3 regions of the Pseudoalteromonas sp. TAE79 genome follow, and region 3 is predicted to be linked to each of the others. Evidence: predicted binding sites of a transcription regulator. Region 3 holds the regulator's gene; each other region holds the start of a gene.

Region 1 (6,081 bases), on a different contig from region 3:
TTTACGTGGACTATGGTTGTGCAGGGCGCTGGCGACAAGTTCTTTACCTGTGCCAGATTCACCATTTATTAATACGCTCATGCTAGAGGCCGATAGTTTACCTATCGCTCTAAACACTTCTTGCATAGCGGGTGCTTCACCAATAATGTGGGCACTTTTTGGTGGAGCTTGCTTTCGCTTAGTTTTTTTAGTGGAGTTTGCTCTGCACGCGCTCTCGACTAGCGCCACTGCTTCGTTTAAATCAAACGGCTTAGCTAGGTATTCAAAAGCACCTTTTTGGAATGCATTAACTGCAGAGTCCAAATCTGAGTGGGCAGTCATTATAATAACTGGCAGCCCAGGGTTTTGCTCTGCGATAAGTTCAAGCAACGCCATACCATCCATGCCTGGCATTCTAACGTCAGAAACTAAAACAGTAGGTTGGCTAAACTTTAGTGCGCTTAGTACATCTTGCGCATTAGCAAAGCTCTCCGTGTTAAACCCTGAACGGGTTAGTGCCTTTTCAAGTACAAAGCGAATTGAGGCATCATCATCTACAAGCCAAACTGTTTTCATGCAAACTCCAAACATTAATCTGCAAAGGGCAGATAGATATTAAATTCAGTATGTCCAGGCCAGCTATCGCATTCTATATAGCCATCATGTTGATCTATCAGCGTTTGCGCTATTGAGAGTCCTAACCCTGAGCCATCTTCTTTATTGGTGATCATAGGGTAGAACAGTGTTTCACGTACACTGGGATCAATACCTGGTCCGTTATCAGATATTTGGATCAACAAGGCTTTTTTAGGTGCTTTACCTGGGCGACGATGCTGATGATTAATGCGGGTTTTTATTGTTATTTCACCGCCATTTACAAGCGCCTGCTGAGCATTTCGAACAATGTTTAATACTACTTGCTGAATTTTACCTTGATCAATGTATACATCAGGAATGCTTGGGTCGTAATCCTTAACCAAGCTAATGTTAGAACAATTATCTAACGTACTTAGTCGTGCAACTGATTCAAGTGATTGATGTATATTGCCATACGATTTTTGCGGAAGCTGATTTGGCCCTAAAAGCCTATCTACTAATTCGCGTAATCGGTCAGCTTGCTCAATGATAAGTTCAGCACATTGGTCTCTTTCTTGTTGATCAACCTCATACTGCAATAACTGCGCCGCTCCGCGAATTCCACCTAAAGGATTTTTAATTTCGTGAGCTAAGCCTCTAATTAGATTTCGGGCTGCTTGGTATTGATGCATTTGATTAGACGCTTGGTCGTGCTTAATTTCGTCATCAGTTTGGCGCCACTCAAATAAAATATAAAGTGAGCCATCAAACTTAATTTGTCGTGTACTTACGGCTACTTTTGCATGGCGAGAATCGCTAAAAACCACGTCAGCTCTGTGCTGCTGGCAATCTACACCTTCAACTAATGAGTATTGTTCTATACGCTGCAAATCGATTGAATGGTAATTAAAAAGACTGTCGAAAGGCTGATCTAATAGGCGCTTGTTACCAAGGCCAAGCAGTTCGCTAGTACTGGTATTGGCATAGACAACGGTGAAGTTTTTATCAAGCAACATGATAGCGGTTGTTTGATTTTGCCAAATAGCATCGAGTAGCTCAGGGCTAAAGTTTTTATTATTAATCATAGCTGCACCATTTTAGTGCGTTGATGTTTGCAAGCAAGTTATACGGTAAAATACACTGCTGCACGATTAGTAATACCCCAATTTAATTACTTAGGCTTAGCCCTTTTCGGTGCATAAAAAACATACAGGGCTCGCTTGTAGCAATAACTTGGTTTTTACTATTAAAAAGCTTTAATTGTAGTGTGTGCTGACCACGTTCTACATCCCTTATTGCAAAGGTTGAGCTGTCACTGGCAGGGCCGTGTGCTTTACCATCAATAAAAAGTTGTATAGTAAAACCAGTTTCAAAGCGCGGTTTTATTCGGCTAGTAACATAAACAGTGCCGGTATTTTCACGAATAGTCTGGTTATGATCAGGTGAGGAAATGGCAATACTAAAGGCCGCTTGTTGAGGCTGGGGTTGCTCGTCAAAAATGTCAGTATTTGTTGCAGGCATATTAAGATCTTGGCTGGTAAGCTTTACCTCTTTAGCACCTCTATGAGGGGTGTCAGAGAACACTAATACGCCATTTTTATCTTTCCAAGCGTATATTTTTGTTTCACCGGCATAACCATAATTACTTAATCCTAAAGTAATTAATAGTAATAAAATCTTGTTATTCACTCTGCAGCCCTGCATTTTTATCGGTAACTTAACTTTAGTGGAGATTGACTAATTTTACCATTAAAAAAGCCCGCAAAGCGGGCTTGAGAACACACATATTTTTTACAGCTTATATTAACAGCTGTAGTACATTTCAAACTCAACTGGGTGAGTTGTCATGTTAAGCTTTTCAACTTCTTTAGACTTAAGTTCGATGTAAGCATCGATTAAGTCGTCAGTGAATACGCCACCTTGAGTTAAGAATTCACGGTCTGCGCTAAGTGCAGATAGTGCTTCGTCAAGTGATGCTGCAACAGTTGGAATTTCTGCTGCTTCTTCAGCTGGTAAGTCGTATAAATCTTTATCCATAGCATCGCCAGGGTGGATCTTGTTTTTGATACCATCAAGGCCAGCCATAAGCATTGCTGAGAAAGCAAGGTATGGGTTAGCTGTTGGATCCGGGAAGCGTACTTCAATACGACGACCTTTTTCAGATGGAACCACTGGGATACGGATTGATGCAGAACGGTTACGTGCAGAGTACGCAAGCATAACTGGTGCTTCAAAACCTGGTACTAAACGTTTGTACGAGTTAGTAGATGCGTTTGCAAAAGCGTTAATTGCTTTAGCATGCTTAATGATACCGCCAATGTAGTAAAGTGCATCTTCAGAAAGACCGCCGTACTTATCGCCAGCAAAAAGGTTAACACCGTCTTTAGCAAGTGACTGGTGACAATGCATACCAGAACCGTTATCACCAACAACTGGCTTAGGCATAAACGTTGCTGTTTTACCGTATAAGTGAGCCATGTTATGGATAACATATTTCATTTCTTGGATTTCATCCGCTTTTAATACCATTGTATTAAAGCGAGTAGCAATCTCGTTTTGACCTGCTGTTGCAACTTCGTGGTGATGTGCTTCTACTACTTGACCCATTTCTTCTAGAACTAGACACGTAGCTGAACGCCAATCTTGGAAGTCATCAACAGGAGCAACTGGGAAGTAACCGCCTTTAATACCTGGACGGTGACCTGTGTTGCCATCTGCATATTCTTTATCTGAGTTCCAAGCAGCTTGCTTAGAATCAATTTTGTACATAGAACCAGACATATCTGATTTGTATTTAACGTCGTCAAATACGAAAAACTCTGGCTCAGGGCCAAATAAAACTGTATCTGCAATACCTGTAGAGCGCATGTAATCTTCAGCACGCTTAGCAACAGAACGCGGGTCGCGCTCATAACCTTGAAGTGTTGAAGGCTCTACTACGTCACAACGTACGATTAATGTTGATTCTTCAGTGAAAGGGTCTAGTTTGATTGATTCAGCAACTGGCATTAATACCATGTCTGATTCGTTTATGCCTTTCCAGCCTGCAATTGAAGAACCGTCAAACATTTTACCGTCTTCAAAAAAGTCTTCATCAACTTGGTGATGAGGAATAGATATATGTTGTTCTTTACCCTTAGTGTCAGTAAAGCGTAAATCAATGAACTTGACGTCATTTTCTTTAATAAAATCTAAAACCGATTGTGACATGTGTCCTCCAACTATTGGGTTTTGTTATTGCTGCATAATTGCTTTGGGATTTACTAAGCTGATTTTGTGCCATTTTTATAACTAGCTGTTTATAAATTAAAAAAATATCGTTGCATCAAAATGGAATGTACAAACGCACTATATTGGTGCGTAAATTTTCCTTTTTGGTGCAAAATTTACAGGGCACAATTTGCTGCTAATTTAATCGCTCGGAAATAGCATAACCTAAATGCAAAAGAGTACCAAAAAGATCAGCAAAATAGCCAAAAAGGCTGTTTTTCAAAAAAAATTTGAAATTTAATTCATATAATTGTCATATATAAAACAGATACTTAGTAAAAGTATTGAGAAAGTTTTGAAATTTATATTGGATAAACTTTCATCCATGTCATTAATGAGGGATAATATGCGCCCTTTTAAATCCTATGCTGGGACATCTCGCGAAAGCGTGGATGAGTGCGTAGATCTTGCAGGATCAATGAGAATTTAATTTCTCTGAGTAAATATATGAGCATCGAACAGTTAAGAAATATAGCGATTATCGCGCACGTTGACCATGGTAAAACAACACTGGTTGACAAACTACTTGAGCAATCAGGTACATTAGAAACACGCGGCGGTAACGAAGAGCGCGTGATGGACTCAAACGACATTGAGAAAGAACGTGGTATTACCATTTTGGCTAAAAACACAGCCATTTCTTGGAATGACTACCATATCAATATCGTAGATACCCCGGGACACGCCGATTTCGGTGGTGAAGTTGAACGCGTACTTTCGATGGCTGACTCAGTATTATTACTTGTTGATGCTCAAGAAGGTCCAATGCCGCAAACGCGTTTCGTTACGCAAAAAGCATTCGCGCAAGGCTTAAAACCAATCGTCGTTATCAATAAAATTGATAAGCCAGGCGCTCGTCCAGATTGGGTTATGGATCAAATCTTTGATTTATTCGACAACCTTGGCGCGACTGACGAACAGTTAGACTTTAAAGTAATCTACGCTTCAGCAATCAACGGTTGGGCAACACTAGATTTAGACGAACCATCAGACAACATGGAACCTATGTTCAAGATGATCGTTGAAGAAGTATCACCACCGGATGCAGATCCTGAAGGTGACTTCCAAATGCAAATTTCTCAACTAGATTACAACTCTTATGTTGGTGTAGTTGGTATTGGTCGTATAAAACGTGGTTCTGTTGCTCCTAACCAACAAGTTACTATTATCAGTGCTGATGGCACTACACGTAATGGTAAAATTGGTGCAGTACAAAGCTACCTAGGTCTTGAGCGTATCGAAACTGATAGAGCTTACGCTGGTAACATCGTAACTGTAACAGGTATTGGTGAGCTTAAGATTTCTGATACAGTTTGTTTCCCAGGAAACGTTGAAGCATTACCACCACTAAGTGTTGATGAGCCAACTGTAACAATGACATTCTCTGTAAATAACTCACCTTTCTGTGGTAAAGAAGGTAAGTTTGTAACGTCACGTAATATCCGTGAGCGTTTAGACAAAGAATTAGTACACAACGTAGCACTTCGCGTTGAAGATACTGCTAGCCCAGATAGCTTCCGTGTTTCTGGTCGTGGTGAATTACACCTAGGTATCTTAATCGAAAACATGCGTCGTGAAGGTTACGAGCTTTCAGTTTCTCGTCCAGAAGTTATCTTACGTACTGTAGATGGCGTTCTAGAAGAACCGTTTGAAACAGTGACTATTGACTGTCAAGAAGAGCATCAAGGTTCTGTTATGGAACAAGTTGGCCTACGTAAAGGTGAACTTACTAACATGACTCCAGATGGCAAAGGCCGTATGCGTTTAGACTTCATGATCCCAAGCCGTGGTTTAATTGGTTTCCAAACTGATTTCATGACGCTTACTTCGGGTTCTGGTCTTATGTACCATACGTTCGATCATTATGGTCCTCATAAAGGTGGCGCTATCGGTGTTCGTAAGAACGGCGTAATGATTGCAAACGCAACTGGTAAAGCACTTACTAACGCATTATTCAACTTACAAGAGCGCGGCCGTTTATTCATCGGTCACGGTGTTGAAGTATACGAAGGTATGGTTATCGGTATTCATAACCGTGATAACGACCTTACAGTTAACGCCCTTAAAGGCAAGCAGTTAACTAACGTACGTGCATCTGGTACTGATGAAGCGCAAACGCTTTCTCCGCACCTTAACTACTCACTTGAGCAAGCGCTTGAGTTCATCGATGATGACGAGCTAGTTGAAGTTACTCCACTAAACATTCGTATCCGTAAGAAACACCTTACAGAAAACGAACGTAAACGTGCGGGTCGT
Region 2 (8,357 bases), on a different contig from region 3:
AAAATTTTTGATGGACTTGTTGGTGAAACAGAGGCCGTAAAAGATGTTCGCTTTTTAATTGAACAAGTGGCAAAAACCGACGCCAATGTTTTAATTTTAGGCGAATCAGGCACAGGTAAAGAAGTGGTTGCCCGTAATGTACACTTGCTTTCAAAGCGTATTAATGGACCGTTTGTGCCTGTTAACTGTGGTGCTATTCCAGCGGAGCTGCTCGAAAGTGAACTATTTGGCCACGAAAAAGGCGCGTTTACTGGTGCTATATCGGCTCGTAAAGGGCGCTTTGAACTCGCTCAAGGTGGAACGCTATTTTTAGATGAAATAGGCGATATGCCACTGCAAATGCAAGTTAAGTTGCTGCGAGTATTGCAAGAGCGCAGCTACGAACGTGTTGGTGGTACAAAGGCTATTCAGGCTGATGTACGCGTTATTGCAGCCACGCATCGTAACTTAGAAACAATGATTGAAGAGGGTAGTTTTAGGGAAGATTTATATTACCGCTTAAATGTATTTCCTATCGAAAACCCATCGCTTAGTGAACGTGCTGATGATATTCCGCTGCTTTTAAAAGAGTTAATGCGCCGTGTTAACGACCAGACTGGTTCTACCGCTAAGTTTACCGAGCGCGCAGTTGAGAGCTTAAAAGAACATGCTTGGCCTGGTAATATTCGTGAGCTTGCTAACTTAGTGGAGCGTATGGTTATTATGTTTCCTGAAAAAGTGGTTGATATTCCCGATTTACCTAATAAATATCGTTACATTGAAGTTGAAGCGTACGAGCCAGAATACCCTGAAGAGTTAATGGAAAAAGACGCTTTTAACGACATATTTAGCACCGGTTTTAGCGATTACGAAAGTGAGCCAGATACTGAGTTTAGCCAAACGGGTAGTGGGCTATTGCCTGATGATGGTATTGAACTTAAAGATTATTTAGCAGAGCTTGAAATTAGCTTAATAACCCAAGCATTAGAGCGCTATGATTATGTTGTAGCTCGCGCAGCCGAAATATTAGGTGTACGCAGAACAACACTCGTTGAGAAAATGAAAAAGTATAATCTTTCACGAGATTAGAAGTACGAAAATGGTGAAATACTTTTCGTTATTTATTATTCATTTGTGATCAATCACTTTACGGGCTTTGCCCGTCACGCAAGCAAGCTTGGCGTCTACAAGATAACCCAAACTTAAACCTTGGCGGTAGACGCTGAGCTTGCTCGCGTGAAAAGCGTAGCTTTTAATCATTTAAATAAAACGTTATTTCACAAAGAGAAAAACGAAGCTAAATGAGAAACCATAGTCAACTTACGTTTTACTTATCTAAAGCGCAGCGTCTCTTAACCTCTTTGTGAACAAATTACTTTTATAGCTTTTAATCACTTACTACTAAAAGCCTCAATAATTTCTTCTTTTCTAAAACAATCATTACTGTGATCGTTAACCATACCGCAGGCCTGCATATGCGCATATACCGTTGTAGGGCCTAAAAACTTAAAACCCCGTTTTTTTAAATCTTTAGCAAATGCAGTTGATGCCTCTGTAATTGCTGGGTAGTCCTCAGCGTTATTTAAATTACTTATAATCGGTTTATTATCGACAAACTGCCATTGGTAGTTACTAAAACTTCCAAATTCTTTTTGTATTTCTATAAAGCACTTTGCGTTGTTAACAGTTGCCGCAATTTTTAATCGGTTGCGCACAATCCCTTCATCAAGCATTAGTCTCTCAACGTCATCTTGTGTGAATTGTGCCACTTTATCTACATCAAAATTAGCAAATGCTTTTTTGTAACCGCTACGCTTTTTTAAAATTGTGTACCAGCTTAAGCCGGCTTGCGCTGATTCAAGCGTAATAAATTCAAACAGCTTTGTATCATCATAAAGAGGGACGCCCCATTCTTCATCATGGTAAATAACGTAGTCGGGTTTAGTGGTGTCGAGCCACGGGCAACGGCACTTTATTTGCTCACTCATTATTATTCCTTTTTGCGTGCGTCATTTTTATGTCGCTCAAATTGTTGATGTAACTTAATGATAAGTATGCAAATAAATTTTGGTATAAATCGTGCATTTAGACATATATCTACATCAATTCGAGATTTGATTATGGCCCTTGCTAGCGTGCTAAAACCACAGTTTTTTTCTGCAAATCAGTATAACCCATGTTTACTTCAAGAGGAGTACATTGGTGAATTAAGCGATCTGCGCAAGCAAGCAAGTTGGCTTTCGCATTTGGTTGATACAATGCCAGCAGGCGTGGTTGTACTTGATGGCAAAGGGTTGATTGCAAAAGCGAATCAAATAGCGATTGATATGCTTGGCGAGCCACTTGAAGGCGAACGCTGGTTTAATGTTATTCAGCGCTCTTTTAGGCCACATCAAGATGATGGTCACGAAGTGTCTTTAAAAGACGGGCGCCTAATAAAGCTTGATATTACTGCTTTAGCACCAGAGCCTGGGCAACTTATTTTAATGACGGATTTAACCGAAACCCGCCGCTTACAAAAACGTGTTGCACATATGCAGCGATTGAGCGCGCTGGGTAAAATGGTTGCATCATTAGCGCATCAAGTCCGTACGCCGCTCTCAGCCGCTATGCTTTATGCTGCTAATTTAGGGTCTAAGCGCTTACCCGAAGCATCTCGCGATAACTTTCAAACAAAGTTAATGTCGCGCTTAAAAGATTTAGAAACTCAAGTAAACGACATGCTGTTATTTGCTAAAAGTGGCGATCAGCAAGTTGTTGAGCAAGTTTCAATGCAGCAGCTTTTAACAGAAGTTAAAGCAGGCGCTGATGCGATGGTCGCACTTAATGAAAGTGAACTGGATGTAAGCTTACCAGAGCCAGATATACAAATAGTCGGTAATAAAACGGCACTGGCCAGTGCTATTCAAAATCTTGTGCACAATAGTATTCAAGTTATTGGCGGCGGTGCAAAAGTAAAAATTAGCGCACAAAGAGATTTAAAAGATTTAGATATGGTTCGTATTAGTGTGAGCGACAATGGCCCAGGTGTTGATTTAAGCCAAAGCGATAAAATCTTTGAACCATTTTTTACTACAAAAAGTCAGGGCACAGGCTTAGGGCTTGCTGTAGTGAGTTCGGTGGCTAGTGCACACCAAGGCCGTGTTGATGTGACTAATAATACGCAGGGTGGTGCCTGCTTTAGCTTGTTACTGCCTATTAAGGCAACATCTAAATTAGAGGGTTCATTATGAGTAACACTATTTTAGTTGTCGAAGATGACGCTGGGCTTCGTGAAGCCTTAATAGATACCCTTGAAATGTCGGGTATTGAATGTGTTGCAGCGAACAGTGCTGAGCAAGCAATGATATTGCTTAAAAAAGATCAATTTTCGCTTGTTGTAAGCGACGTGCAAATGGGCGCAATGAGTGGACTTGATTTACTACGCAGTATTAAATTAAACCACCCTGATTTACCTGTATTAATGATGACGGCGTACGCCACAATTGACGATGCAGTAGAAGCCATGCGCTTAGGTGCAATTGACTACATGGCTAAACCATTTGCACCTGAAGTGCTGTTAAATATGGTGAGCCGTTATTTGCCTGAAAAAGCAAAAGAAACCGACGGACCTATTGTTGCTGACCCAACTAGTATTCAATTATTGGAGCTTGCGAGTAAAGTAGCACGCTCTGATGCAAGTGTAATGGTACTTGGCCCAAGTGGTTCAGGTAAGGAAGTACTTGCTCGTTATATTCATGATAAGTCGAGCCGCTGTAATGAGCCATTTGTGGCGATTAACTGCGCGGCTATTCCTGAAAATATGCTCGAAGCCACTTTATTTGGTTACGAAAAAGGGGCTTTTACAGGCGCGATTCAAGCATGTCCGGGTAAGTTTGAGCAAGCACAAGGCGGGACTATTTTACTTGATGAAATTACAGAGATGGACTTAGGGCTACAAGCAAAGCTGTTACGCGTACTGCAAGAGCGTGAAGTAGAGCGTTTAGGGGGTCGTAAAACAATCCAGCTTGATGTACGTATTTTGGCAACCAGTAATCGTGATTTAAAAGAAGCCGTGTCTGAAAACCAATTTAGAGAAGATCTATATTACAGGCTTAATGTTTTTCCACTAATGTGGCGACCATTGTGCCAACGCCCTGGCGATATTATTGTATTGGCTAAGCATTTAATTGAGCGCCATATCAGTAAAAGCAAAGAGCCTATGGCGTATTTAGATAAAGCTGCCGAGCAAAAGTTACTGGCTCACGCGTGGCCTGGAAATGTGCGCGAGCTTGATAACGTTATACAGCGTGCGCTTATACTGCGAAGTGGCGATACAATAAACGAGCATGCTATTTTTATCGAAAACTTAGTATCTAATAACTTTGTTATGGAGCCATCATTGGCACCGGCGCAAACATTATCGCCAACAGAATTAGCTCACGCAGATAAAGGCGTTGATAAAAGTACGCTAAGCTCGGCATACTACGATGAAAAAGCACCTGTTGAGGCTGAACCTAAGCAGGGCTTGCTAGCGGCAGATACCGGTAGCTATAAAGATGAGCTTAAAGACAAAGAGCATCGCATTATTTTAGAAACCCTTGCACGTTGCCAAGGTAAGCGTAAAGACGTTGCTGAAACGTTGGGCATAAGCCCACGAACTTTACGTTATAAACTAGCGCAAATGCGCGATTTAGGTATTTCACTTCCTGCATAACCTCCTATAAACCCTAAGTTTGCGCTGCGAACTTAGGGTTGTCAAAACTCTGACTCACATAATTTAAAGTTAACTTCATGTATTTTAACAATTAATTATTTGGCATGTTTTGTGCTTTATTACTTGTAAGAGTTCACTGCGTGTCAGAGATAAATTATGAAAATTCAAAACAGTGCTGTATTTCAAGAAATGCAATCAATGGCTTTAGAAGCCGGCCGTAATAATCAGATAAATAAATTGCCGACTCAAGTTCAGCCTACTTCTACTTCCCAGTTTGGCGACATGCTTAGTGATGCACTAAATACAGTGCACGGTCTACAGCAAGATGCAGGTCAAAAAGTAAAAGCGGTTGAAATGGGTGATCGAAGTGTATCGCTTGCTGAGGCGATGATTGCTTCTCAAAAATCGTCAGTTGCTTTTGAGGCTACAGTACAGGTTCGTAATAAACTTGTTGAAGCTTATAAAGAAATCATGAACATGCCTGTTTAATTAGGTAGTGGAGAATTATTGTGGCGCAATCTAACCAATCTACAGACCTAGCACTTGCTGGCGGCGGTATCGACCAAAGTGGTGGTGATGATCAACAAGAACAAAAGTCAGGCTACTTAAGTGCTTTAAGTGGTGTTGATGTATTGCGCCAAGTAACACTGGTAATAGCATTAGCGATTTGTTTAGCTATCGCGATTTTCATTATTATTTGGGCTCGTCAGCCAGATATGCGCCCGTTAGGCAAAATGCAAACTGAAGAGCTTATTCAAACATTAGACTTTTTAGATGCACAAAAAATTGAATATCAACTCGATGGCAATGTTGTATCGGTTGATGAAAGTGAATACCAAAACATTAAGCTACTAATGACCCGTGAAGGGTTAGAGCAAGGTCCAGCATCAGGCTCTGACATTATTATGCAAGATATGGGCTTTGGCGTAAGCCAACGCTTGGAGCGTGAGCGCCTAAAACATGGTCGTGAACAGCAATTAGCACGCACAATTGAAGAGCTTAACAACATTACTCGCGCCAAAGTATTGTTAGCCATTCCTAAAGAAAACGTATTTGCCCGCAGAGAGAAAAAACCATCAGCTACCGTTGTATTAACACTTAAACGTGGGCGTTCACTTGACCGTGAAGAAGTAGACTCTGTTGTTGATATGATTGCCTCAGCAGTACAAGGCTTAGAACCTGCACGTGTTACAGTTACCGATCAAAATGGTCGATTATTAAATTCAGGTTCGCAAAGCTCACTAGCAGCACGCTCTCGTAAAGAATACGATTTAGAGCGTAAGCGCGAACAAGAGTACCTTGAAAAAATAGACAGTATTTTAATACCGGTTGTTGGGCTTGCAAACTATACAGCTCAAGTTGATTTGAGTATGGACTTTAGCTCGATTGAGGAAACTCAAAAGCGTTATAACCCAGACTTACCAGCGGTTAGAAGCGAAACCACATTTGAAGAAAATAACATTGGCGGCCTAGCTGTTGGTATTCCAGGTGCGCTTACAAATCAGCCACCGCTAAATTCAAATATTCCTGAGGTTGCGGGGCAAGGTGGTGCAGGCACTGCTACTTCTCCAACACGCAGCCACAAAGAAGCTACACGTAATTATGAACTCGATACAACCATTTCGCACAAGCGCCAGCAAAGTGGTGTTATACGCAGAATAAGCGTATCAGTTGCTGTTGACTATATTCCTAAAGTGGGAGAAAACGGCGAAACAACCATGGCTCCACGCTCGGTTGAAGCATTGTCAAATATTCGTCGCTTACTACAAGGCGGTGTGGGCTTTGATATGCAACGTGGTGATGCACTTGAAGTAGTAACAGTGCCGTTTGTACGTGAAGCAACAGATTTAGCTATAGAAGTGCCACTGTGGGAACAAGACTGGTTTATGAAAATAGCCCGCCTTGTATTGGGCGCCTTAGTTATCATTGTATTAATAATGGCAGTGGTAAAACCAATGCTTAAACGCTTGATTTACCCAGACGATACACTAGAAGAATACGACGAAGATGCACTAAGCTCAGGCGTAGATATTGGCGACAATACTCTTGATATGCTAAATAAAGACTTTGATTCTGCTTCGGTTGGTTTCTCAAGTGATGGTACACTGCAGTTACCGGATTTACATGGCGACGAAGATCTACTTAAAGCAATTCGTGCCCTTGTAGCTAACGAACCAGAACTATCATCACAAGTAGTCAAAGCGTGGTTAACAGAAGATGACTGATCAAGAACAAAAACAACTCCCGCCAGCCTTTGATGTTGATAAGCTAGATGGGGTAGATAAAGCCGCTATATTACTTTTGAGTTTATCAGAAGAAGATGCAGCGCAAATCCTTAAACACTTAGAACCTAAACAGGTACAAAAAGTGGGTATGGCGATGGCTGGGTTACAGGACTTATCACAAGCTAAGATTAGCGCTGTACACAACTTGTTTATAGAACAAATTCAAAGCTTTAGTACCATTGGTTTTCAGTCAGAAGACTTTATTAAAAAAGCGCTTACAGCAGCACTTGGTGAAGACAAAGCCGCTAGCCTTATTGACCAAATTGTTATGGGCTCAGGCGCTAAAGGCTTGGATTCATTAAAATGGATGGACTCTAAGCAGGTAGCAAACATTATTCGTAATGAGCATCCGCAAATTCAAACCATTGTATTATCGTACTTAGAGCCAGAACAGTCTGCTGAAATTATTGCTCAGTTCCCTGAAAAAGTACGCTTAGATTTAACCATGCGTATTGCAAACCTTGAAGAAGTTCAGCCAGCAGCACTGCAAGAGCTAAACGAAATCATGGAAAAACAATTTGCCGGCCAAGCAGGTGCACAAGCCGCTAAAATGGGTGGCTTAAAAGCTGCTGCAGATATTATGAACTACCTAGATACTAATGTAGAAGGGCAGTTAATGGACTCTATTCGTGAACATGACGAAGAGATGTCGCAGCAAATTCAAGATCTTATGTTTGTGTTTGAAAACTTAATGGATGTTGAAGACCGTGGTATTCAAGCAATCCTACGAGAAGTACAACAAGACGTATTAATGAAAGCAATTAAGGGCACCGACGATGCGCTTAAAGACAAAATACTGGGCAATATGTCTAAGCGTGCAGCCGAAATGCTTGCTGATGATTTAGAAGCTATGGCACCTGTTCGAATAAGTGAAGTAGAAGCGGCGCAAAAAGAGATTTTATCAACAGCGCGTCGTTTATCTGACTCAGGTGAAATTCAGCTGGGCGGCGGCGGTGGCGAGGAGTTCCTGTAAACCATGAGCAAACTCAAAGGGCGCACTCTTCACGCTGATGAAGCAGATGAACTATTAAAAAACTGGGCTATACCGGATGTAGCACCAGATGAGAGCAGCTTTGGCAATCGCTCTACAGCTTACGGCACACCGCTTAGTGAGCTGTACAAAAAAGAATTAGCTGAAGAAATGCCAATTGATGAGCCACAAGAGCCAGAACTCCCTGCGCTTACCATGGTTGAGCTTGAACGCATTAGACAAGACGCGTACGAAGAAGGCCTTAAACAAGGTCATGAGCAAGGCTACATAGACGGCTTTGAAAAAGGTGTTGGTGAAGGTAAAGAAGCAGGCTACAAAGAAGGCTTAGAACAAGGTAAAACACAAGGCCTTGATGACGTAAAACCATTAATTGAAGAGCAGTTAACAAGTTTAAAAACCATTTTAG
Region 3 (9,612 bases):
AAACAGTGGCTTTGAAGTAGCTGTTATTACTGGTCGTCATTCACAGATAGTACAACAACGTATGAGCAGCTTAACCGTACAGCATATTTATCAAGGCCAAGAAAATAAGCTCATTGCCTATCAAGAATTAAAAGATAAACTCAACCTTAGCGATGAACAAATTGCTTATATTGGTGATGACGGTCCTGACATGCCTGTTATGGAGTTAGTAGGCTTTGCCGTTGCAGTAAATGATGCCCACCCACTTATTAAGCGTTTGTCACACTATGTAACGCAAATGCCTGGTGGTTTTGGTGCTGTGAGAGAACTCACCGATTTGCTCATGCTTGAAAATGGTAAAGCATTGACTACACAAGGCACTAGTTCATGAATGCAGCGCGCATAATATTAAGCGTTTTATTCATTAGCTGTATGGTTTGGCTTTGGTACCCTTATTTTACACAAACAAATATTGTGCCTCAGGCTGAGCCTGAAGTTATTGCTAAGCCTGATTACATAGCTATTGAGCTCAAACAGACAGCCTATGATGAGCAAGGTAAAATTAGCCACAAAGTCACTGCGGCTAAAATGGAGCTATACCAGCAATTAGGTTTCACGTTTTTCGAAAAACCCATTTTTACTTTATATAACGAACAACAAACGTGGCAAATAAATGCAGACGAAGCAACATTATACGAAGATAAACAATTAATTTTAGAAGGTAATGTGGTTGCCAAAAACTTAACCGATAACGCCATGATAGACAAAATCAATGCTGATAATATTCAGGTTGATATAAAGTTATTAACAATGCGTTCGGAGCAACCCGTCATTATCACTGGACCCAATTTAAAAATCACCGGTAAAGGCCTAGAAGCCGACTTAAAAACCGAAGTGATAAAACTAATTAACCATACGCGAACCATATATTATGACCAATAAAATATTAAAATCACTTATTATTCCTACACTTATACTAGCGTTTAATAGTAGTGCAGCAGAGCAAAACACGCAACCTGCTGCCAATCAAATTTCAATAAGCGCCGATAAGCAAGAAGGTCAATTAAAAGCTAATGTCGGAATTTTTGAGAAAAACGTTGAAATTATTCACGGTAACCGCCGTATCACAGCCGACCGCTTAGAAGTACATAAACGCGATGAACTTGGTGATAATAAACAATTATTAATTGCTACAGGTAGCCCTGCGCACTTTGAAGAAAAGCAATCAGATGGCACGACTATGAGCGCCAGTGCTGACGAAGTACGTTATGATGTATCTAAGCGTTTTTTAACGCTTGTTGGTAATGCACAAGTATCGCAAGCCGGACAAAAAATAAATGCTAAAAGCATTACCTACGACATAGAGCAGCAGCTCATCAGTGCCGAAAAAGATGAAAACTCAACTGACCGCGTTCACACAATTTTAGTACCGATCGAAACTAAAAAAAGTAAAAAAGGCGATAAAGGTCAACCATGAGCACATTAAAAGCAGAACTATTGGCAAAAAGCTATAAAGGTCGTGAAGTTGTAAAAAACGTCGGCCTTGAAGTACAAGCTGGCAGTATAGTTGGCTTACTTGGCCCTAACGGTGCTGGTAAAACAACGACTTTTTATATGATTGTAGGGCTTGTTCCTAGCGACAAAGGTAAAATATCTATTGATGATAACGATATTACTCTTTTACCTATGCATAGTCGTGCTAGATTAGGCATAGGCTACTTACCACAAGAGTCATCGATTTTTAGAAAGCTGACTGTTTATCAAAACTTAATGGCCATTTTAGAAACGCGCAAAGAACTAAATAAACAAGCCAGAGAAGACACGCTCAATAACTTATTAGATGAATTTAGCATACAACACATTCGTGATAGCCAAGGTATGGCATTATCGGGTGGAGAGCGTCGTCGTGTAGAAATAGCACGAGCACTGGCAGCAGATCCTAAATTTATATTACTGGATGAACCGTTTGCCGGTGTTGACCCTATTTCGGTATTAGATATAAAGAAAATAATAGAACATCTTAAAAATCGTGGGATTGGAGTATTAATTACCGACCATAACGTAAGAGAGACCCTTGATGTTTGTGAAAAAGCCTACATTGTTTCTCATGGGGAGCTGATTGCATCAGGTACTCCAGAGCACGTATTAAATGATAAAACAGTACGCGATGTTTACTTAGGCGAGCAATTTAGGCTGTAACATTTACGCCATGTCTTTAAGCATCTGCTAGTATTAATTATAACAACATAAAAGGATTGTTAGAGATACATGAGGCAATCACTACAGCTGCGCATGGGCCAGCAACTTACAATGACTCCACAGTTGCAACAAGCTATTCGTTTGTTGCAACTCAGTACATTGGATCTCCAGCAAGAAATACAAGAAGCTCTCGACAGTAATCCACTATTAGAGGTTGAAGAGGCAGACTATTCTGAAGACGCTGCTGGTAAAAACGAGCAAAAAGCTGATACCGATGACATAACTGTTAGCGCATCTGCTGATGATGCTCCGAGCGAATATGAACAAGATACTGGTGAAGCACTTGCAAAAGACACGCTAAGTGACGACATGGCTATGGATGTTAGTTGGGATGAGTACATGAGTGCCGCTCCTGCAGCCTCATCAGGTCCAATGCCTGAAGACGAATCAATATACCAAGGCGCCTCTACTGAAACGCTCCATGAGTATTTAATGTGGCAATTACAACTAACGCCATTTAGCCCTACCGATGAAGCCATCGCTATTGCGATTGTAGAGGCCGTCGATGATTCAGGTATTTTAACATTAAGCTGCGAAGAGATTTTAGAAAGCTTTAATCAAGAAAACGAAGATGATAACGAAGTCGAACTTGATGAAATTGAAGCCGTATTAAAACGCATTCAACTGTTTGATCCTGTTGGTATTGCTGCACGTAGTTTACAAGAGTGTTTGTGTATTCAGCTTAATCAATTTGATAAAGAAACACCTTACATTAATGAAACGAAAATGATTTTAACCGAGCATATTGATCTATTAGCAGCTCGCGACTATCGTACATTAATGAAAAAAACTAAGCTCAAAGAAGAAGAGCTTAAAGAAGTGATGACACTAATACATACTCTCAACCCAAAACCTGCAGATACTATTGTAAGGGAAGAATCTGAGTATGTTATTCCTGATGTGTCAGTTAAAAAAATTAAAGGCCGCTGGGTTGTCGAATTAAACCCAGATAGCATGCCTAAAATTCGTGTTAATAGCCAATACGCGGCAATGTCTCGCACTGTAAAATCAAGTGGCGACAGCCAGTTTATTCGCTCACATTTACAAGAAGCTAAATGGTTTATTAAAAGCTTAGAAAGTAGAAACGACACGCTATTAAAAGTTACTAATTGTATTGTTAAGCAACAACAAGGCTTTTTTGAACATGGCCCTGAAGCCATGAAACCAATGGTTTTAAATGATGTCGCTGAAATGGTAGAAATGCACGAATCGACAATTTCGCGTGTGACTACTCAAAAGTACATGCATACACCCCGTGGTATATTTGAGCTTAAATATTTTTTCTCAAGCCATGTAAGTACTGAAAACGGTGGTGAATGTTCATCTACAGCAATACGTGCGCTTATCCGAAAATTAATCGCAGCAGAAAACTCAGCAAAACCATTGAGTGATAGCAAAATAGCGGATATATTGGCTGAGCAAGGAATTAAAGTAGCAAGACGTACAATCGCAAAATACCGTGAATCTCTTGCTATTCCACCGTCAAATCAGCGTAAAAGTCTGATTTAAGACGCTAAACTAAGAGGGTAATGCTTATGCAACTAAACTTAACTGGTCGTCACGTAGAATTAACCGATTCACTAATAGACTATATTAATACTAAATTTGCGAAGCTTGAAAGACACTCTGATCATATTAATAATGTTCATGTCATTCTCGATGTAGAAAAATTAAATCAAAAAGCAGAAGCCACAATACACGTAAGCGGTGCTGAGCTATTTGCCTCTACAGAACATCAAGATATGTATGCCGCTATTGACTCGTTGATCGACAAGCTCGATCGCCAAGTAATCAAACACAAAGAGAAGCTTGCTCGACACTAATATGATGAAATTAAGTTCACTTATATGCCAGGACTGCAGCAAAGCTGCGGTCCTTTTTAATAGCAAAAAAAGAATTTTAGAGTTCATTAGCGAACTTGCTCACGACAAACTTCCGTATTTACCGCAACAAGATATTCTTAATGCTTTAATGAGCAGAGAGAAATTAGGTAGTACAGGTATAGGGCGTGGCATTGCTATTCCTCATGGAAGAATGAGCGGTGCAGAAGAGCCTTTGGCTTTAGTGCTCGTTAGCGAAACTCCAATAAACTTTGATGCAATCGATAATCGCCCTGTTGATATTTTTGTCGCACTCATCGTACCAGATGGCGATAACCAGCAGCACTTAAAGACTCTAGCAACCATTGCTGATAAACTAAACAACAAAGATTTTTGTAAACAGTTACGCAGTGCAAAATCTGATACTGAGCTTTACCAAGTTATTGTCGATCAATCATAGTTTTATAAAGGGTGTTAAATGGAGTTAATTATCATAAGCGGCCGTTCTGGTTCTGGAAAGTCGGTTGCTTTGCGCGTTGTAGAAGATTTAGGTTATTATTGCGTAGATAATATTCCAGTAAACCTACTACCTTCATTAGTTCGCAGTGTGTCTGATAGCTACGATAAAATTGCTGTTAGCATAGATGTGCGCAACATCCCTAAAGAACAAGATGAATTTAACGATATTCTTGAATACTTGCCTGGCTTTGCAAACCCTACGTTGTTTTATTTAGATAGCGACGATCAGACATTGATCAAACGCTTTTCTGAAACACGCAGATTACACCCACTATCAATAGACTCGTTGCCCCTTGATTTAGCCATCAAAAAAGAAAAAGAATTACTTGATGTATTAACCACTCGCGCCAACTTTATGATAGATACGACTGATTTAAGTGTTCATCAACTCGCTGAATCTATTCGTGAAAAGATTTTAGGTAAAAAAGATAAGCAACTGATTGTCACATTTGAATCATTTGGTTTTAAACACGGTATACCAAAAGAAGCAGACTACGTATTTGATGCACGCTTTTTACCAAATCCACACTGGGAACCAGAGTTAAAGCCTTTAAATGGGTTAGATCAACCGGTTAAAGACTATTTAGCTAATCACAGCATAGTGCAAAAATTCACATGGCAAATTCAAACATTTGTACAAACGTGGTTACCACATTTAGAACGAAATAACCGCAGTTATTTAACCATTGCTATTGGGTGTACAGGCGGGCAACATCGCTCTGTGTATTTAGCGCAAACTATCGGTGAAAGTTTCGCAATGACACATCCCAATGTAAAAATTCGCCATCGCGAGCAAGAAAAATAATATAGCTGAATAATCACCTGTTCAGCTTAGGTAGAGTAAGTTATGCATTGTGAAGATACCTTTTTAATAAAAAACAAATTAGGCTTACACGCCAGAGCAGCTACTGTGCTTGCGCAATTAGCAGTACAATTTGATGCGACAATCACATTATTCCAAGATGACAAAGAAGCAGCAGGCGATAGCGTACTTGCACTAATGTTACTTGAAAGTAGCCAAGGGAAAGAAGTTAAAGTTGTTTGTAAAGGCCCTGATTCTGAGCAAGCTTTACACGCTGTTGGAGAATTAATAGCACAACGCTTTAATGAACAAGAATAACCTGTTTTATAAAAACAATATTCGCATTACTAATGCTTCAATTAAAACAGATATATAAAATAGATAGGTTAGTAACGCCAGTTAACTCACCTCCCCCCCATAAAGTAATATAACAATTTATAAAGGACGCCAATGCCTGAAGCTTTTGAACAAGATTACCCACTACAGCAACTTAAACAGGTGACGAAGTCACTCAATAGTGGTCAATTTGTTCAAGTTAGGCGCATGCTCGCAAAAACGGCTCCTTGTGATACCGCATTATTATTAGAATCATCACCGCATAAAATTCGCCGACTGCTTTGGCAATTGGTCGATCCTGATGTGCAGGGTGATGTTCTTGAAGAATTATCTGAAGATGTTCGTTTAGGCATTATTGCCCAAATGGAACCTAAGCACATTGCCGCCGCAACTGAAGACATGGGCCACGATGACTTAGGTGAAGTATTACGTAGCCTGCCAGATACCGTCTATAAAGACGTTGTTAGCGCGATGGACATTCAAGACCGTGAACGTGCCACGCAAGCACTGTCATATCAAGAGCGTTCAGCAGGTGCGCTAATGAACACCGATACGGTGACCATTCGCCCTGATGTAACACTCGATGTTGTACTTCGTTATATTAGACTGCGTGGTGAGTTACCAGAGGGTACAGATGATTTATATGTTGTTGATAAACATAACTGCTTTATAGGCGCTTTATCGCTGAGTACATTATTAACTAATCCGCCAGAAAAAATTGTGCGCGATTTAATGGATGAAGATTGTGAGTCTATCCCAATCTCAATGGATGAAAGTGAAGTAGCGCAATTATTTGAGCGCCATAATTGGATATCGGCCCCTGTGGTGGACGATAACGACCAACTCCTCGGTCGTGTTACTATCGATGACATCGTTGATGTAATCCGAGAAGATGCCGAGCATAGCTTATTAAGCCTAGCCGGTCTTGATGATGAAGAGGATACATTCGCGCCTGTACTAAAAAGCTCTAAAAAACGCTCAGTTTGGCTAGGAGTTAATTTACTAACCGCACTTGCAGCTGCTTTTGTAGCTAGCTTTTTTGAAGGCACTTTAGATGTGCTCCCTATTTTGGCTGTGCTTAACGGTATTGTCCCTTCTATGGGTGGTGTTGCTGGTAGCCAATCATTAACGCTTGTTATCCGTGGTATTGCAGTAGGTCATATAAACCAAACAAACCAACGTTTCCTGATGATGAAAGAACTGGCCATTGGCGCGCTAAACGGTATTTTGTGGTCACTATTAATTGCGGGTGTTATTGCGCTATGGCAATGGGATTTTATGCTTGGTGGCGTACTCGCCTTCGCTATGTTTATGAACTTAGTGGTGGCAGGTGTTGCTGGTGCAAGTATTCCAATAATTCTTAAAAGAATGAATATAGACCCTGCTCTTGCAGGGAGTGTGGTGCTAACCACGGTGACTGATATTGTTGGTATATTCGCCTTTTTAGGTACTGCTACATGGTTGCTGATATAAATTAAACGCTTTAAATGTAAAAACTACAGCAAAAATACTTAGGGTAAATCAGTAGCTATGGCAACGGATACCAAACATAAAAATGACATACCTAAAAAAACGCTAAAACAAAAAAGCGTATCCATATTAAAAAGTGTACTGGTATATGGCTCTATATTTTTCGTCCTTTATACCGCCGTCAATTGGTGGCGGCAACCTGTCATGCCAGCAAATCCTCAATTACAATTAATCGATTATAAAGGGCAAAACATTGATTTAGCAGCAATGAGCCAAGATAAACCCACGCTTGTGTATTTTTGGGGAACTTGGTGTCCTATTTGTAGTATTACCTCCCCTGCCATAAACGAACTCGCAAACGAGAATAAATACCCCGTTGTGAGCATCGCGATAAAATCAGGCTCTGATCAAGAGCTGCATGATTATTTAAATGAGCAGGGCTACAGCTTCAGTACTGTTAACGATCGACACGGCGAGATATTTTCCGATTGGCAGGGACAAGTCACGCCATCTTATATAATCTTAAAAGATAATAAAATGACGCAAGGACTCACCGGCATTCAGCCGTTATGGTCACTTAAATTGCGTTTGTGGTTATCATCAATGCTTTAAAAAAAAGCTAAACTTAGCACAGGATATCTAAGGAGAGGGGCTCTAAAACCTCACCCTATATCACCTACAATAATATAGATAATAAAGAGCAAGGCTGACTTAATTTACGTATACAAAAGCTAAAAAACGCGTGCCGCAATTAGCCTTATCTATTAGCAAATAAAATTACTAACGTGTGCTTTGTCGATTACCGCCTACTTTTGGCTTAGTGTTTGCCTTTTTAAATTGGCTAAAACCGGTATGTCGCGTTAGTGCTGGACGCCCACCTTTTTTACCACCTTTACCTGCTTTTTCATCGCGCCCTTCTTCTGGCACTAAACAGTTAGGCCCTTTACCAATTAAATTAGCTTTACCCATTTTACGTAGAGCTTCACGTATCATTGGCCAACCAGCTGCATCGTGGTAGCGTAAAATAGCTTTATGTAATCTACGTTGGCGTGCGCCTTTAGGTACTGGAACAACTTCTGAGTTGTTTTTTATATTACGTAAAGAGTTCATCTCTGTATGGTAAATAGTCGTCGCATTCGCCATAGGTGATGGGTAAAAATTTTGTACCTGATCAAGCTTAAAGTCGTTTGATTTAAGCCATAAAGCCATGTTTACCATGTCTTCATCTTTTGTACCTGGGTGAGCAGATATAAAGTAAGGAATTAAATACTGCTTTTTACCGGCTTCTTTAGAGTACTTATCAAATAGTTCTTTAAATTGATCGTACGCTCCCATACCTGGTTTCATCATTTTTGATAATGGACCATCCTCTGTATGCTCTGGCGCTATTTTTAAGTAACCGCCTACATGGTGCGTTACTAATTCTTTAACGTAACGCGGGTCGCGTACAGCTAAATCGTAACGTACACCTGAAGCAATCAATACCTTTTTAATACCCTTAACTTCACGTGCTTTTTTATACAAATCTATTGTTGGCGTATGATCTGTATCCATGTGTTTACAAATATCTGGATACACACATGATAAGCGTCTACAGGTACTCTCGGCCTTTTTACTCGTACAACGTAGTTTATACATATTCGCCGTTGGGCCACCTAAATCAGAAATAACACCAGTAAAGCCGGGAACTTTATCTCTAATTTGTTCAATTTCTTCAATAATAGATTCTTGCGAACGACTTTGAATGATGCGCCCCTCATGCTCTGTAATTGAGCAAAACGAACAACCACCAAAACAGCCACGCATAATATTAACTGACGTTTTAATCATATCGTAAGCAGGTATTTTAGCATCACCATAACTTGGGTGAGGAATACGCTGATACGGCAAACCAAATACAGCATCCATTTCATGTGTTTCTAATGGATATGCTGGCGGGTTTACCCAAATAGAGCGATCGCCATGTCGCTGGTAAAGCGCCCTTGCACAACCAGGGTTTGTTTCTTGGTGTAAAATGCGCGAGGCATGGGCGTATAGAGGTTTGTTAACACTTACTTGCTCATAAGCAGGTAACTTAACATAGGTTTTTTCCCACGGCTTAGGACGTGCAGGCTGAACCATGATTGGTTTTGCTGCTTCTGCTTTTAAATCAATACCGGCTTGTTTAAATTCTGATTTACTACAGCCAACATCATCCGCGCCATATGGGTTTGGAATAGGGTCGATTTTACCAATTTTATCAATAGCGGTAGAATCACTGCCACGCCAACCAGGTAGAGGCTCTTTTCGAATAACAGCCGTGCCGCGAATATCCTGAATCGTATCCATCGTTTCACCCGCCGCAATACGGTGTGCAACTTCAACTAGCGGGCGCTCTGCGTTACCGTAAATTAAAATATCGGCTTTTGCATCAAACAAAATACTACG

Evidence for each region. The regulator sigma-54, encoded in region 3, starts transcription at its own class of promoters, with help from an activator protein. The targets are predictions, from matches to a motif close to GTTGGCACGNNNNTNGNNT.
Region 1: glnA (glutamate--ammonia ligase) is a predicted target of sigma-54. The motif match lies at 3,821-3,839, and genes of this name have one in related genera.
Region 2: fliE (flagellar hook-basal body complex protein FliE) is a predicted target of sigma-54. The motif match lies at 4,774-4,792, and genes of this name have one in related genera.

The regions. Positions count from the first base shown of each region.
Region 1 is NZ_AUTL01000052.1:132-6,212, forward strand. Features, by position in the region: partial or broken gene L655_RS0101670 (sigma 54-interacting transcriptional regulator) at 1-555, opposite strand, end outside; gene glnL (nitrogen regulation protein NR(II)) at 570-1,640, opposite strand; gene L655_RS0101680 (DUF4124 domain-containing protein) at 1,723-2,244, opposite strand; gene glnA (glutamate--ammonia ligase) at 2,359-3,765, opposite strand; gene typA (translational GTPase TypA) at 4,273-6,081, shown strand, end outside.
Region 2 is NZ_AUTL01000266.1:108,469-116,825, reverse strand. Features, by position in the region: gene L655_RS0121330 (sigma-54-dependent Fis family transcriptional regulator) at 1-1,068, shown strand, start outside; gene L655_RS0121320 (DNA-3-methyladenine glycosylase I) at 1,371-1,967, opposite strand; gene L655_RS0121315 (ATP-binding protein) at 2,100-3,212, shown strand; gene L655_RS0121310 (sigma-54 dependent transcriptional regulator) at 3,209-4,675, shown strand; gene fliE (flagellar hook-basal body complex protein FliE) at 4,832-5,164, shown strand; gene fliF (flagellar basal-body MS-ring/collar protein FliF) at 5,185-6,900, shown strand; gene fliG (flagellar motor switch protein FliG) at 6,893-7,933, shown strand; gene fliH (flagellar assembly protein FliH) at 7,937-8,357, shown strand, end outside.
Region 3 is NZ_AUTL01000277.1:47,235-56,846, forward strand. Features, by position in the region: gene kdsC (3-deoxy-manno-octulosonate-8-phosphatase KdsC) at 1-370, shown strand, start outside; gene lptC (LPS export ABC transporter periplasmic protein LptC) at 367-921, shown strand; gene lptA (lipopolysaccharide transport periplasmic protein LptA) at 911-1,456, shown strand; gene lptB (LPS export ABC transporter ATP-binding protein) at 1,453-2,178, shown strand; gene L655_RS0122670 (RNA polymerase factor sigma-54) at 2,248-3,747, shown strand; gene hpf (ribosome hibernation promoting factor) at 3,774-4,061, shown strand; gene ptsN (PTS IIA-like nitrogen regulatory protein PtsN) at 4,066-4,518, shown strand; gene rapZ (RNase adapter RapZ) at 4,537-5,382, shown strand; gene L655_RS0122690 (HPr family phosphocarrier protein) at 5,425-5,697, shown strand; gene mgtE (magnesium transporter) at 5,830-7,188, shown strand; gene L655_RS0122700 (protein disulfide oxidoreductase) at 7,246-7,797, shown strand; gene L655_RS0122705 (YgiQ family radical SAM protein) at 7,966-9,612, opposite strand, start outside.